Regions from separate parts of the Ruegeria sp. HKCCD6157 genome, predicted to be linked through region 2. Evidence: riboswitches for the same ligand, from Rfam matches in the RefSeq annotation. Region 2 holds a riboswitch; the other holds the start of a gene.
What was found. A riboswitch is a leader RNA that binds a small molecule or an ion and turns the genes downstream of it on or off. The one in region 2 is predicted to bind cobalamin.
Positions count from the first base shown of each region.

Region 1: linked by a shared signal. The riboswitch ahead of GS612_RS19990 (DUF4198 domain-containing protein) and the one ahead of GS612_RS10835 (aromatic ring-hydroxylating dioxygenase subunit alpha) in region 2 are both predicted to bind cobalamin.

Region 1 is NZ_WVRB01000012.1:18,893-23,035, forward strand. Features, by position in the region: gene GS612_RS19980 (sugar ABC transporter substrate-binding protein) at 1-673, opposite strand, end outside; gene GS612_RS19985 (ROK family transcriptional regulator) at 926-2,050, shown strand; cobalamin riboswitch at 2,172-2,371, shown strand; gene GS612_RS19990 (DUF4198 domain-containing protein) at 2,503-3,288, shown strand; gene cbiM (cobalt transporter CbiM) at 3,295-3,906, shown strand; gene GS612_RS20000 (cobalt ABC transporter permease) at 3,903-4,143, shown strand, end outside.
Region 2 is NZ_WVRB01000002.1:150,686-154,828, forward strand. Features, by position in the region: gene GS612_RS10805 (MFS transporter) at 1-399, shown strand, start outside; gene GS612_RS10810 (DUF3833 family protein) at 396-1,013, shown strand; gene GS612_RS10815 (DUF3833 family protein) at 1,010-1,552, shown strand; gene GS612_RS10820 (hypothetical protein) at 1,582-1,806, opposite strand; gene GS612_RS10825 (hypothetical protein) at 1,815-2,066, opposite strand; gene GS612_RS10830 (hypothetical protein) at 2,069-2,221, opposite strand; cobalamin riboswitch at 2,333-2,537, shown strand; gene GS612_RS10835 (aromatic ring-hydroxylating dioxygenase subunit alpha) at 2,619-3,872, shown strand; gene GS612_RS10840 (hybrid-cluster NAD(P)-dependent oxidoreductase) at 3,878-4,143, shown strand, end outside.

The DNA of each region.
Region 1 (4,143 bases), on a different contig from region 2:
TCGTGGGATCTTTTGCCAGAAGGTTTTCCATCGCGCGGCGACCACCTTCTTCGTTGCCGGCAGTGACATCACTTCCGACAAGACGGGGGTCATCTTCATCACCGATTACGTTCGGGTCCGCCAGATCGACACCAAAGCCTTGCAGGAAACCCTGATTGCGCAGCACATCCACTGTCGGCTGACTGACGGCAAGATCCAGTGTCGCAATTTTCGCGTCGTTGGCCGCGTCGCCCAGCGTGGCTTTGGCCCATTGTCCAATCAGCAGCCCGGCCAGGAAATTGTCCGTGGCAAAGGTCGCGTCAGCCGAGTCAATGGGTTCCAGCGGCGTATCCAGAGCGATAACCAGAACACCTGCATCCCGCGCCTGCTTCACGGCCGGAACGATGGATGATGTGTCCGAGGCCGTCAGCAGAATGCCTTTGGCGCCGTCCAGAATGCAGGTCTCAATGGCTTGCACCTGCGTTTCATGGTCACCGTCAACTTTGCCCGCAAAGGCTTTGAGCGTCATTCCCAGCTCTTCCGCTTTTGCAGTCGCACCTTCTTTCATTTTGACAAAGAACGGGTTGGTGTCCGTCTTGGTGATCAGGCAAACAGTTTCGCCTTCCGCCATTGCACTGCCAGCCATGGCAGTAACCCCGAGCGCAGCAGCACCCGCAAGTTTTGCAAGTTTCATCGATTATCCTCCCAGTTTTTTCTATGCCGAGTAGGGCACGAGGGCGATCAGGCAAAAATCCTGACCCCATAAGAAACAATCACAAGATTCGAATTTTGAGTCAATAAATAAATCACTCTTATTTATTATTGACAGTGCGGACGGGCTTTCTCATTCTTCAGCAGGAAAGGGGTGGTCGTGCCGGAAAATTCATCTCGGAAAAATTCGATTGGCCTGCACGGGTCAGAGGTACGCGGAACCAACCAAAGCGGGATGCGGGCCCGGAACGAACGGCTTGTATTGTCGCTTGTCCGGCGTCACCAGGCCCTTTCGAAGTCCGAGATCGCGCGCATGACAGGACTGTCGGCACAAACCGTTTCCGTCATCATGCGGCTGTTGGAGAAGGATGGTTTGCTTTTGCGCGGCGAACCGGTCCGCGGGAAAGTCGGGCAACCTTCCGTTCCCATGCGACTTAACCCGGATGGTGCCTTTTTCTTTGGGCTCAAGGTGGGGCGTCGCAGTGCCGAGTTGGTTTTGACTGACTTTGTCGGAAATGTACGGCAACGCGATCGGCGAACCTATGACTATCCAACGCCGAAAGCCACTTTGGAGTTTTCCACTGAGAGTCTGGGCAAAATGATATCATCCATGCCGCCTGAGGCCAAAGGCAGGATTGCGGGACTTGGGATTGCCATGCCGTTCTACCTATGGGACTGGGCCCAGACCCTTCAGGTTCCTCAGGAAGAAATGGACCCGTGGCGCGTATCAGACCTGAAGGCTGACCTGGCGCGGCGCCTCGATATTCCGGTATTCCTGCAAAATGACGCCACTGCGGCTTGTGGGGCGGAATTGGTATTCGGTCCAGCCGATGGGCCAAGGGATTTCCTGTACTTCTATATTGGTTTCTTCATTGGCGGCGGTGTGGTCCTCAATGGCGCAATCTTTTCAGGGCGTGGAAACTCGGGCGCAATCGGCCCCTTGCCTGTGCCGGATGATGTCGGTGGTGTCAGGCCGCTTATCGATGTGGCCAGCCTGTACGTGCTCGAGCGTGCAATCACCACGGCAGGTGTCACGTCGCATTCCATTTGGGAAACGACCCAGCGTTGGGATGTGCCAAAAGTTCAACTGGAAAACTGGTTGAAGCAGACGGCGAGCGGGATTGCCTATGCGATTGTCTCATCCTGTAGCCTGATAGATTTCGAATGCGTGAAGATTGACGGCTGGATGCCGCAGGACATCAAGGCGCGTTTGGTTGAAATGGTCGAAGACAAACTGTCTGAGCTTAACCTGACCGGTCTCGAGCGCCCTGCCGTGCTGGCAGGGACCGTGGGCCCGGAAGCACGCTCACTGGGCGCGGCAAGCCTGCCGTTGTCGGAAAGGTATCTTTCAGAAGCTTAGATGTGAAATCACCCTGTTGCCTTGGATATTTCACAAACTGGTTCACTCTCGCAAACTGCCGAGCTCATTATTTTCGATGGCCGTAACACATTTTCGTTGACGGAAGGCTGAGTTGTCTGGCAAGCCGCTCGGCATGTCCGGTTCCGGGGCTTGCTCTGGAATCAATAGGGAATGCGGTGCGGGCTCAGGCCCAATTCCGCAACTGCACCCGCAACTGTAAGCGGCGAGCAGGGCTGAAACGCCACTGGGGTTTGCCCGGGAAGGCCGGTCCAACGCTTTGACCCGCAAGTCAGGATACCTGCCGGACATGTGCCCTCATAAGGGGCACTCCTAATCGGCGACGGGATGTGCGTCGGACCAGGATGCCTGAAAGGGTAATTTGGCGTTGAATGTCCCGTGGTCAAAACGAATTTCGCGCCGGGATTGGCGCGACGGGACAAGGACGACTGTTCATGAAAACGCTGCTCAGCGCAGCCGCTGCCGCGGTGGCTCTTCCTGCCATCGCAAATGCGCATTTCCTTTTGGAATACACCACCGACACCATGATCGAGAAACCGGGCGATGTGCCGGTCAAACTGATTTTCTGGCATCCGTTCGAGAATGGCCATGTCATGGATCTTGAAAAGCCGCAGGAATTCTATGTGATCCACAACGGTGAAAAGACCGATTTGCTGGACACGCTGGAACCTATCCGGTTCACCGGCGGGCAGAACGAGGGCGCGGCGTTCAAAGGCAGTGTCCCGGTCAAACGGTCGGGCGACTATGTGCTGGTGACGGTTCCTCAGCCTTATTACGAGGAATCCGAAGACATCTATATCCAACAGCTCACCAAAGCCTTCCTGAACCGCAACGAATTGCCGACCGATTGGATGAATCCCGTGGGTCTGCCGACCGAGATTATCCCGCTGAACAAGCCGACCAACATCATCGCGGGTTCGACTTTCACGGGCCGTGTGCTGGCTGATGGTCAGCCGGTTGCGGGGGCCGAGATCGAGATCGAATACATGGCAGCCGAACCCGACATGGAAAGTTCGGCCGCTTCTGCACCGAAGGCGTCACCAATGCCGGGTGGTGCGGTGGTCGCAATATCTGACGACAACGGGTATTTTTCGTTCGGCGTTCCAAAAGCCGGTTACTGGGGTTTCGCCGCCCTTGGTTCCGGTCCGGCAACCGAACATGAGGGCAAAGAACTCAGCCAGGATGCGGTCATCTGGATCCGCGCCTGGGATCTGGAGTAACCCCAAATGCACATCGTCGACGGAGCCCTTTCCAACCCGGTTGTAATTGGCGGCGCCATAGCCGCCGCGGGCGGGATCGCCATGGGTCTCAGGTCTCTGGATCTTGATCGCATCCCCACTGCGGGCGTGCTGTCAGCCAGTTTCTTCGTGGCATCGTTGATCCACGTGCCCATTGGTCCGTCGTCGGTCCATCTGATCCTCAACGGCATGGCCGGGCTGCTGCTTGGTTGGGCCGCATTCCCGGCTTTGTTCGTCGGGCTTTTGCTACAGGCGGTCTTTTTCGGCTTTGGCGGGTTGACGGTGTTGGGGATCAACACCGTCAATATCGCCTTTCCCGCTGTGGTGGCCGGAATGTTGTTCGGTCGTCTGATCGCGCGTGGAACGCCTTTGCAAGGTGCGATTTGGGGGGGCATCGGCGGCGCGTTTGCGATTGCGGCGACAACCGGCATGGTCGCGTTTTCGCTGGCGCTGTCGGGGGATGAATTTCTGCCTGCCGCCAAGCTTGTTTTCTTCGCCCATATTCCTGTAATGGCCATCGAGGCGATTTTGACCGGGTTCGCCGTGTTGTTGGCACGCAAGGTCAAGCCCGAGCTGTTTTTCAGAGGAGCAGCCACATGAAGCATCTGGCTGTCATATTGGCCGTGTGCTGCGCACCTGTGCCTGCCCTGGCGCACAAGGTCATAGCCGGCGTTTTCGAGTCGGGAGACGTCATCGAGGGCGAAATTGGCTTTTCTAACGGCGACATGGCAAACGGCACCGAGGTCATTGTCACCGGCCCGGATGGGGCCGAGCTGGGTCGATCGGTCACTGATGCGGACGGTTTTTTTGTCTACACGCCGACCTCGGCCGTGGCGC
Region 2 (4,143 bases):
ATTATCGCCATGCCGCTCTCGATTGCCGGCTTTATCGGCGCTGCCACACTGAGTGCAGGAAATATTGCGGGTTTTGCAATGATCTGTCTCGCCTCGGGCGCGGCGTTGGGCGCGGATATGGTCGTGTTGCCGGCAATGTTCTCGATCGTCCTTACACGGGCCGGGCTGAACGCATCAGCCGCGTTTGGCATCTGGTCCTTCGCTGGCAAACTGGGCCTCGCCCTAGCTGCCTTTTTCACTCTGCCGCTGCTGGAACGCAGCGGTTTCACCCCCGGTCAAACCAATTCCGCACAGGCGCTGGATACACTCAATCTTGCCTATGCGGTGCTGCCCTGTATCCTGAAAGTCGGAGCGTTCGGGATGGTGTTGACCCTGCCCACCGAGGTCACAAGCAAATGAACGCTTTCACCATCATCCTTCTGGTCCTTCTGACCGCTGTCTTCATCCGCGCAAGGCTGCTGAGCTTTCGCGCGCAATCGCCGTCGGATTACAGTGGCACCGGGCCAAATTTTTCGCTGAAAAAACACCTGAACGGAGAGATCTTGTCCGAGGGCCTGATCTATGGCCCCAATGGCAAAATGTCGAACAGTTTTGTCGCGCGCATGTTCGGCGAATGGCAAGGCAACTCGGGCACGCTGACCGAATACTTCACCTATTCCAACGGAAAACAGATGACCCGCAAATGGTACCTGACGCTGGGAACCGGCAACACGTTCACGGCAATGGCGGATGATATCGTGGGCGAAGGTCGGGGCATCATCTCGGGGTCCACGGTAAAACTGACCTATCGCATCATTCTGCCAGATGACGCCGGTGGACATACGCTGGACGTCACCGATTGGATGTACCTGACAGAAACCGGCGTCATCATGAATCGGTCCGAGATGCGCAAGTTTGGCGTCAAGGTCGCGGAACTGATCGCCACAATGCGTCCAAGCCCCAGATCGAAACCGATTCATCCAAGTGGGTCAAACGGGTATGACGCGACTTCGGAAGGGAAGCCGTTGCAATGATCACCTTTCGCTCTTTCATCGCCTGCATTGCCATCGCAAGCCTTGCAATTTTGGCGGCCTGCTCCAGCAAACCGAAGATACCAAAAACGTTTCTGTCGGACCGACAGTTGAACCTCGAGGAATTTTTCGAAGGCAAAACAGTGGCCTACGGTCAGTTTCAGGATGTTTTGGGAAATATCCCCCGCAGATTCACGGTTGATATCGACGGGACATGGGACGGCGAAACCCTGACCCTGGTCGAAGACTTCGTCTACGACGATGGCGCGACGGAACAGCGCATTTGGACATTGACCAAAACCGGAGAGGATACGTGGACCGGTACGGCGCCTGGCGTGCTGGGCACCGCCAGCGGGATTGAGCGCGGGGATACGTTCAACTGGAAATACAAGATCGACCTGCCGATCAAGGACGGGACCATGCGTGTCAAATTCGACGATTGGATGTGGCTGCTGGATGACGACCGTCTGCTGAACCGCGCGTATGTCTCACGCTATGGCGTCCGTCTGGGTGAAGTCATCCTGTTCTTCGAGAAGAAATAGGGCCGCCAGGACCGGTTTCATCACAAAAGTCAGTAGAAAATAAACTCGTCCACCAATGCTGTCGTCGATCCCTTGACCTCACCGGCCGTGTTTGCCCTTGGCCCGTCCGAGGCTGCACCCTCGGCGCGTTCGCCGCCCTCGACCTTCAGGCGCGCGCGTTCTATCTGCCCCCAGAGGAAAAACAGACCATCTCGTTTTCCCATGAGGCGCGAAGGAACTGTTGTCCGCAAAACACCTGTTTTCGGTTTTGGCATCTGCTCTCTTACTGCCTCCGGTGTTTTCCACCATTTTCGGAAAACGTAATGGTTTTTCCCGAAAAAGACAATTTTTTATGGACAAAATGAGGTTTTCTACCGGCCGTTGACAAGGTGGACTGACAACTCTCGCATGACGGATATTCGCCTTCTTCACCTGTCCCATTGAAAGCCAGCGCTATCCCAAAAGGATCAACTTCACCCAAAAGGGCTTGCTGCAAACCTCCTTCACTTGGCTTGACACTCTCTTTTCCAGCCATGCTCAGGCGACGTGCAGCGTTTCGTTTCTGATCAGAGCAGCCGGGCCTTCGCCGTCGCGGTTGGGGGATAATTTGGCGGCGCCGATGTCAGACGTGGCCGCATCCATCGCAAGGCCATCGGCCACCGCAAAACGCCATGCTGGCGGGCCTGCCACGCCCCTGTGCCAAGGACTGTGATCCCGGCGCCGTCCACGCTGCCGGAAAATTGCCATGTCTGTTTTGAAACCGGAAATGTCGCAAGCATTTCAGCGCTCAAGCGGGTAAAAAGTAGGCTGCCATCGTGAGGTGCCGCTGCTTGATTCTCAGACAGCGGAGAATTGGGAAGCCGGTGGAATTCCGGCACTGCCCCCGCAACGGTAAGGAAGGTCAGGTTCGACAATCAACCACTGGGACGAGGATCCCGGGAAGGTGTCGCAACCGGGTGCAAGCCCCTTTCAAGTCCGGAAACCAGCCTTGCAGATATGTCAAACCGCGGGTGGCGGTGGGGGCACGGGTTTCGGACGTGGTCCTCGCGCGCCTCCGGACGGTTCCTCCCTGTCATCTGCCCAAGCAATGCCGCGGGGCGCGGCAGGAGAGCCAGAAGTGAACAATGTCCAAAACCTGTTGGCGCGTCGAATCCCGGGCTATGCTCTGGAACGGGCCTTTTACACCGACCCCGAGATCTTTCAGACCGACCTGGAAACCATCCACTATCGCGAATGGCTCTTTGCCATTCCTGCTTGCGAACTGGTGAAAGCCGGCGACTATGTAACATACAACGTGGGTGCCTATCGCGTGATCATCGTGCGCGGCGCCGACAACCAGATCCGGGCGTTTCACAACACCTGCCGCCATCGCGGCTCGATCATATGCAAGGCGGCAAAAGGCAACGCGCCGAAGCTGGTTTGCCCATATCACCAATGGACCTATGAGCTTGACGGCTCTTTGCTGTGGGCCCGCGACATGAGGCCGGAGTTTGATCCCAGGCAGCATGGTTTGAAGACGGTTCATTGCCGCGAGTTTGCCGGGTTGGTTTACATCTGTCTGGCGGATGTCGCCCCGGATTTTGACACGTTCGCCAATATCGCGCGCCCGTATCTTGAGCCGCATGATCTTGCGAATGCCAAGGTCGCCTTCGAAAGCACGATCATCGAGAACGGCAACTGGAAGCTGGTCTGGGAAAACAATCGCGAGTGCTATCACTGCGGCGGCAACCACCCTGCGCTGTGCCGGACCTTCCCTGATGATCCGGGCGTGACGGGGATCGAAGGCGGTGAAACCCCAGCCTATATGCAAGCCCATTTCGACAGGTGCCAGGCAGCGGGTATGCCATCGCAGTTCTACCTGCACGAGGACGGCCAATATCGACTGGCGCGGATGCCGCTGAAAGAAGGGGCCGAGAGTTATACGATGGACGGGAAATCCGCCGTGCGCCGCTGGTTGGGCCGGTCGCCCTTTGCGGATGCGGGATCGCTTTTGAAGTTCCACTATCCGACCACGTGGAACCACTTTCTTGCCGACCACTCGATTGTTTTCCGCGTCACGCCGATCAGCCCGACAGAGACCGAGGTCACGACCAAATGGCTGGTCAACAAGGATGCCGTTGAAGGCGTTGACTATGACGTGAAACGTCTGACCGAAGTCTGGGTCGCCACGAATAACGAAGACCGTCAGGTGGTCGAGGACAACCAGCAGGGCATCAACAGCCCGGCCTATGTACCCGGCCCGTATTCAGCCATTCAGGAATCCGGCGTGCTGCAATTCGTGGATTGGTATTGCAACACAGTTTCGGCCCGCCTGGCGCCTGACTCCATGGCGGCGGAGTAAGGCTGATGAAAGACCTGAACACGCTTTCATCAGCCGTCTGGCAGGATGGAGAGATGCTGGAATGTGTCTCGGTCGTGCCCGAGATGCCGAACACCGCCAGCTTTTCGTTCCGTGCCCCCTCGGGGGCGCAGTTCGCCTATCACCCCGGTCAGTTCCTGACGCTCGAGATTCCGGCGCCCGGCCAGCCCGGAGGCGTTGTGCATCGCACCTACACGATCTCATCGTCGCCGTCGCGGCCGCGGTCGATCACCATCACCGCCAAAGCGCAACC